DNA from 2 places in the Variovorax sp. DAIF25 genome. Region 2 is predicted to be linked to the other one. Evidence: riboswitches for the same ligand, from Rfam matches in the RefSeq annotation. Region 2 holds a riboswitch; the other holds the start of a gene.

Region 1 (3,482 bases), 3.7 Mb from region 2:
CTCACGCTCGCGATGGCCGCGCGCGGCCCCGAGATGGCGCAGCGCGAGACCTGGCTCGGCGACCTTCGGCTGGCGCGCGAACTCGGCATCCGCTCGAGCATCCACATGGGCGCCTACGCACGCAATGCCGCCGTGCGCGGCATCGCGCAGATGCACGAGGCCGGCGTGCTCGGCGACGACCTGACCTTCGTGCACTGCTGCTGCTCGCACCACGACGAGTTCTCGATGATGGCCGACGCCGGCGTCAGCGCCTCGCTCGGCGTGCACTGCGAACTCAATGCGCAGGGCATGGGTGACATCCCGTTCGACCGGCTGCTGGCCGTGGGCATCCGGCCCAGCCTCAGCGGCGACACCGAGACCAAGTGCGCGGGCGACATGTTCACGCAGATGCGCCATGCCCTGGCCTATTACCGCTCGTGGATGGGCGGCGGCCATTCGAAGACGAAGAACGCCCCGGCGACGCTGGGCCTGCGCGATGTGCTCGGTTTCGCCACCCTGGCCGGCGCGCAGGCGAACGGGCTCGCGCACAAGGTGGGCTCGCTCACGCCGGGCAAGCAGGCCGACGTGGTGCTGATCCGCGCCGACGACCTGAACCTGGCGCCGGTCTCCGACGCAGTGGGCGCGGTGGTGCTGGGCGCCCATCCGGGCAATGTCGACAGCGTGTTCGTCGCGGGCCGGCCGGTGAAGCGCGACGGCCGGCTGCTCGATGTGGACCTCGATCGGCTGCGTCGGCGCGCGGCGGATTCGCAGGCCTATGTGCTGGGGCTGGCATGAGCGCCGCGCTCGATCCCCAGCTCGCGACGATCGTCGCGGCCATGCGCGCCCACGGGGCCCCACCACCGTTCTCGGGCACGCCCGCCGAAGCGCGCGAACGCATGCGCCGCGCGGTGATGGCGGCGCGCGAGCGCACGACGCTGCCGGTCGTGGCTTCCACCGAGGACCGCGTCGCCGAACACCGGGGCCTGCGCGTGCCGGTGCGGGTCTACCGGCCCGTCTCGGCCGAGGCCATGCTGCCGACCGTGGTGTTCCTGCACGGCGGCGGTTTCGTGCTCGGCAGCGTCGAGCTGATGGACGACATCGCGCGCAAGCTCTGCCGCGACGTCGAGGCCGTGGTGGTCTCGGTGGACTACAGGCTGGCGCCCGAGCACCCGTTCCCGGCCGCGCACGACGATGCCCTGGCCGCGACCCGCTGGGCGCTGGACCATGCACAAACCCTCGGCGGCGATCCGTCCCGGGTCGCCCTGGCCGGCGAGAGCGCGGGCGCCAACCTGGCGGCCTGCGCCGCGCTGGCGCTGCGCGGCCATGCGCGGCCACTGGCGGCCCAGCTGCTGGTGGTGCCGGGCCTGGACATGGCGCGCGACGTGGCCGCGATCGAGGCCCGCGGCATCGACCACCCGATGCTCGCGCCCGCCGACCTGCGCGAGATCGCCCGGCTCTGCATGGGCGCCTCGGCCCGCCGCGCCGCCGAGGTGCCGCCCTCCCCGCTGCGCGCGGCGGAGCTCGCGGGCCTGCCGCCGACCCTGATCGCCGTCGCCGGCCACGACCCGCTGCGCGAGGAAGGCCTGGCCTACGCGCACCGGCTCGAGGCGGCCGGCATCCCGACCCGGCTGCTGGCCTTCGACGACATGTTCCACCCGTTCTTCGGCTTCTTCGCCCACTCGGCCGCCGCCGGCCGGGCCCATGACGCCATCTGCCGGGCGCTGTCGGACCGGCTGCGCGGCCGCGGCTGAGGCGGCCCGCAATCCACTACACTCGCCGGGGTCAGGAGAGAGCCCCGCACGGGGCCGCCGAAGGCGCAGGGAACCCCCGAACGCTCAGGCAAAAGGACTGACACAGCGCCGGCCTTCGCGGGACGGCGTTTCCTTGCTGGAGAGAGGCCGGTGCCGCAGGCGCCCGGTCCACCGAAGGAGCAAACCCCGATCGTGGGGCGAATCTCTCAGGTAAAGCGGACAGCAGGGGTGGCCCCATGGCGCGAGCCATGGCATTCGATTGCTGCCCCCAGGAGTGCCCCGTGGCTGCTTCCGCCCCCGAATCCGAACTGCTCAAGACCCCGCTGCACGCGCTGCACCTGGAACTCGGCGCCCGCATGGTGCCCTTCGCCGGCTATTCGATGCCGGTCCAGTACCCGGCCGGCCTGATGGCCGAGCACAGGCACACGCGCGAGGCTGCGGGCCTGTTCGACATCTCCCACATGGGCCAGCTGCGCCTGTCCGGCCCCGATGCCGCGGCCGCCTTCGAGACCCTGATGCCGGTCGACGTGATCGACCTGCCCGCGGGCAAGCAGCGCTACGGCCTGCTGCTCGACGACCAGGGCGGCATCCTCGACGACCTGATGTTCTTCAACGAAGGCAACGGCTCGCTGTTCGTGATCGTCAACGGCGCCTGCAAGGTGGCCGACATCGCCCATATCCAGCAGAAGATCGGCCAGCGCTGCCAGGTGCAGCCGCTGCCCGAGCAGGCGCTGCTCGCGCTGCAGGGCCCACAGGCCGCGGCCACGCTGGCGCGGCTCTCGCCCGGTATCGAGCGCTTCGTGTTCATGACCGGCGGCGCGGTGCAGATCGGCGGCATAGCCGCCTTCGTCACGCGCAGCGGCTACACCGGCGAGGACGGCTTCGAGATCTCGGTCGCCGCGAAGGACGCCGACGCGCTGGCGCGGCTGCTGCTGGCCCAGCCCGAGGTCAAGCCCATCGGCCTGGGCGCGCGCAACTCGCTGCGGCTCGAGGCCGGCCTGTGCCTCTACGGCAGCGACATCGACACCAGCACCACGCCGATCGAGGCCTCGCTCAACTGGGCGATCCAGAAGGTGCGCCGCAACGGCGGCGCGCGCGCGGGCGGCTTCCCCGGCGCCGAGAAGATCCTGGCCCAGCTCGTGGCAGCCACCGGCGCCGCCGGCCACCTCGACCACGACACCCTGAAGCGCCGCCGCGTCGGCCTGGTCGCGCTCGAGCGCATCCCGGTGCGCGACGGCACGCCGCTCCAGTCCTTCGAGGGCCAGGACATCGGCCAGGTCACCAGCGGCCTGCTGGGCCCGACGGCCGACCGGCCGGTCGCCATGGGCTACGTGGCCACCGCCTTCGCCGAGCCCGGCACCCGGGTGCAGGCCATCGTGCGCGGCAAGCCGGTGCCGATGGAGGTCTCGACCCTGCCCTTCGTGCCGACGCGCTACTACCGCGGCTGACGACCGGACATCCGGCGGACCGCCGTCGCGGCTAACCTACGCCCCGGCATCGGCCACTTTTTATCCACGAGGAGTTTTTCAACATGAGCATCAAGTACACCAAGGACCATGAATGGGTGCAGGCCGAGGGCGGCAACGCCACGGTCGGCATCACCGTCCATGCGCAAGACGCGCTGGGCGACGTGGTCTTCGTCGACCTGCCCGAGGTCGGCAAGAGCTTCGCCCAGGGCGATGTCGCCGGCGTCGTCGAATCGGTGAAGGCCGCGGCCGACGTGTTCATGCCCGTCTCGGGCGAGATCACCGA
Region 2 (3,482 bases):
GACGGCGAGCCCGCGCTCGACGTGCTGCTGGCCGACCTGCAGGTCTCGCTCGAGCGGCCGCAGGAAGCCATCGAGGCCGTGCGCGCCACCCTGGTGGGCCTGGTCGATGCCGGCAGCGACGGCATCCGCCGCACCGGCGACCTCGGCGCCGACGTGCTGGTGCGCCACATCATCGGCCTCGACCCCACGCGCCGCGGCATCGCGATCGCCGACGTGGCCGAGGCCGGCATGCGCCTGAGCTTCTGCCGCCGCAACGCCCAGGCCGCGCGCGCCGACCTGATGCGCATCTGCGCCGAGATCCGCGAGGAGCTCGAGCCCGAGGAACAGACCCTGGCCACCGCGCGCGCCGTCGCCGCCGGCGAGGCCGAGGCGGCGCCGCATCCCGCGCGGCGCATCGCCGGCGCCGTCTACGTGAGCTGCTCGGGCCGCGGCGGCCCGCACTTCGGCGCGCCCGGCGCCGAGCTGCAGATCGTGCGCCACGCGCTGGGCGACGTGCCGCTGGTCGGCTTCTTCGCCGCGGGCGAGATCGCGCGGCACCACGTGTATGGCTACACGGGGGTGCTGACGGTGTTCACGGCGGACGACTGACGGGTCCGCCTTGCTTCGGAGGCTCAGCCCAGCGCGGGCTGGGCGATGCCCGCCACGCCCCTGGGCATCCCAGCGAACGCGAAATCCACCTCCGGCACCAGCCCGCTCACGATGCGCGCGATCGACTTGCCCGAGCCGCAGGCATGGGTCCAGCCGAGCGTGCCGTGGCCGGTGTTGAGGTAGAGGTTCGCGAGCTTGGTGCGGCCGATCAGCGGCACGTTGCTCGGCGTCGCCGGGCGCAGGCCGGTCCAGAACTGGGCTTGCGTGGTGTCGCCGGCGCCGGGGAACAGTTGCTCGACGCGGCGCACGATAGCTTCGCAGCGCACGCGGTTGAGGTCGCGGTCGTAGCCGTTGAGCTCGGCCGTGCCGGCGATGCGCATGCGGTCGCCCGACTCCGAGGTGTAGCGCGAGAACACCAGCTTGTATTCGTCGTCGGTCAACGAGACCTGGTAGGCCTTGCTCGCGTCCTTGACCGGCAGCGTGACCGAATAGCCTTTGGCCGGATAGATCGGCAGCCGGATGCCCAGCGGTGCCGCCAGCAGCGGGCTCAGCGAACCCATCGCCATCACGAAGGCATCGCCGCGGATGCGCTGGAAGCGGCCCTCGGCATCGGTGACCTCGACGTGGTCGATCGCGCCACCCACCTCGCGCAGCGCGGTGATGGTGTGGCTCATCAGGAACTTCACGCCGGCCTCGGCCGCGAGCCGCGCGAGTTCGCGCGCGAAGCGGTTGGCGTCGCCCGACTCGTCCTCGGCCGTGTAGGTGGCACCGGCCAGCTGCGGCCGGATGTGGGCCAGCGCGGGCTCGAGCTTCACGGCCTCGTCGGCCGAGATCACCTGGCGCTCGCAGCCCAGCGCGCGCATCTGCTCGGCGGGCGCGAGGGCGCCGTCGAACTCCTTTTGCGTCGTGTAGAAGTGCAGGATGCCCTGCGTGCGCTCGTCGTAGCGGATGCCGGTGTCGCGGCGCAGCTGCTGCAGGGTGTCACGGCTGTAGGTGCCCAGGCGCACGATCTGTTCGATGTTGTGGCGCGTGCGCGCGGGCGTGCATTCGCGCAGGAACTGCAGGCCCCAGAGCCACTGGCGCATGTCGGCGCGGATGCGGAACAGCAGCGGGGCGTCTTCCTTGCCCAGCCACTGCAGCACCTTGAGCGGCGCGCTGGGATTGGCCCAGGGCTCGGCATGGCTCACCGAGATCTGGCCACCGTTGGCGAAGCTGGTTTCGGCGGCCGGGGTGGCCTGCCGGTCGATCACGGTCACTTCGTGGCCGAGTTGCTGGAGGTAGTAGGCCGAGGTCACGCCGAGCAGGCCGGCGCCCAATACGATCACGCGCATTTCAAGTACCTTTCGAGGTCGAAGCGCTTGAACGGCGTGAAGGTCGTGCTACTGAATAGATAGCGCGCAACCGGACGGCCGTCCAATTGCCGCTCCCCCTGTCCTCGGTACCTGAGAGTTTCATCCGCTGCACCTCGCAGCGGACTTGCTCCTTCGGCGCAGCACGGCCGCGATGGGCGATGTGCTGGCTCTCCAGACGGCGTTTCAGTGGTTGCAGTACAGGCCCCGCGCGAGCGTGGAGCCGACCTGAGCGTTTATGGGAGTTTGCGCCTTCGGTGGGGCTGCCTGCGCGATGCATGCGGCCCGCTCTCCTGCAATGGGTGGCGATTGTAGGCGGGCCGCGGGCACCGGCCAACCCCGGGATTCGGCCTTGCAGGCAGATGGGATAATCCGCGAAAGCCGCGCCAGCGCGGCTTTCGACCAAGCGGCACTCCAATTCACAGCACAGAGGACTCCATGATCCTGGTTACCGGCGGCGCCGGCTTCATCGGCGCCAATTTCGTCCTCGACTGGATCGCGCAAGGCGACGAACCGGTCGTGAACCTCGACAAGCTCACCTACGCCGGCAATCTCGAGACCCTGGCTTCGCTCAAGGGCGATCCGCGCCACATCTTCGTTCAGGGCGACATTGGCGACAGCGCGCTGCTCGACCGCCTGCTGGCCGAGCACAAGCCGCGCGCGGTGGTCAATTTCGCGGCCGAGTCGCACGTGGACCGCTCGATCCACGGCCCCGAGGATTTCGTGCAGACCAACGTGCTCGGCACCTTCCGACTGCTCGAGTCGGTGCGTGGTTACTGGAACGCGCTGCCGGCCGACCAGAAGGCGGCCTTCCGCTTCCTGCACGTGTCGACCGACGAGGTCTACGGCTCGCTCTCGAAGACCGACCCGGCCTTCACCGAGGAGAACAAGTACGAGCCCAACAGCCCGTACTCGGCCAGCAAGGCCGCGAGCGACCACCTCGTGCGCGCCTGGCACCACACCTACGGCCTGCCGGTGCTCACCACCAACTGCTCGAACAACTACGGCCCCTTCCATTTCCCCGAGAAGCTGATCCCGCTGATGATCGTCAACGCGCTGGCCGGCAAGCCGCTGCCCGTGTATGGCGACGGCATGCAGGTGCGCGACTGGCTCTACGTCAAGGACCACTGCAGCGCGATCCGTCGCGTGCTCGAAGCGGGCCGGCTCGGCGAGACCTACAACGTGGGCGGCTGGAACGAGAAGCCGAACATCGAGATCGTGAAGACCGTGTGCGCGCTGCTCGACGAGTTGCGTCCGCGTGTCGACGGCAAGGGCTACGCCGAACAGATCAGCTACGTCACCGACCGCCCCGGCCATGACCGCCGCTACGCCATCGACGCGCGCAAGCTCGAGCGCGAGCTCGGCTGGAAGCCGGCCGAGACCTTCGACACCGGCATCCGCAAGACGGTCGAGTGGTACCTCGCCAACGGCGACTGGGTGCGCAACGTGCAAAGCGGCGCCTACCGCGCCTGGGTCGAGAAGCAGTACGACGCGAAGGCTTCCGCATGAAGCTGCTGCTGCTGGGCAAGGGCGGACAGGTCGGCT

The links. Region 2 has a riboswitch for glycine ahead of R0232_RS04675 (D-amino acid dehydrogenase). Riboswitches for the same ligand answer to the same signal wherever they lie in the genome.
Region 1: another riboswitch for glycine. It lies ahead of gcvT (glycine cleavage system aminomethyltransferase GcvT); the one in region 2 lies ahead of R0232_RS04675 (D-amino acid dehydrogenase).

What each region holds. Positions count from the first base shown of each region.
Region 1 covers NZ_CP136636.1:4,701,084-4,704,565, forward strand. The annotation lists gene R0232_RS21760 (amidohydrolase family protein) at 1-774, shown strand, start outside; gene R0232_RS21765 (alpha/beta hydrolase) at 771-1,730, shown strand; glycine riboswitch at 1,753-1,836, shown strand; glycine riboswitch at 1,857-1,963, shown strand; gene gcvT (glycine cleavage system aminomethyltransferase GcvT) at 1,979-3,178, shown strand; gene gcvH (glycine cleavage system protein GcvH) at 3,262-3,482, shown strand, end outside.
Region 2 covers NZ_CP136636.1:1,032,078-1,035,559, forward strand. The annotation lists gene R0232_RS04670 (FIST signal transduction protein) at 1-588, shown strand, start outside; gene R0232_RS04675 (D-amino acid dehydrogenase) at 612-1,919, opposite strand; glycine riboswitch at 2,008-2,125, opposite strand; gene rfbB (dTDP-glucose 4,6-dehydratase) at 2,376-3,446, shown strand; gene rfbD (dTDP-4-dehydrorhamnose reductase) at 3,443-3,482, shown strand, end outside.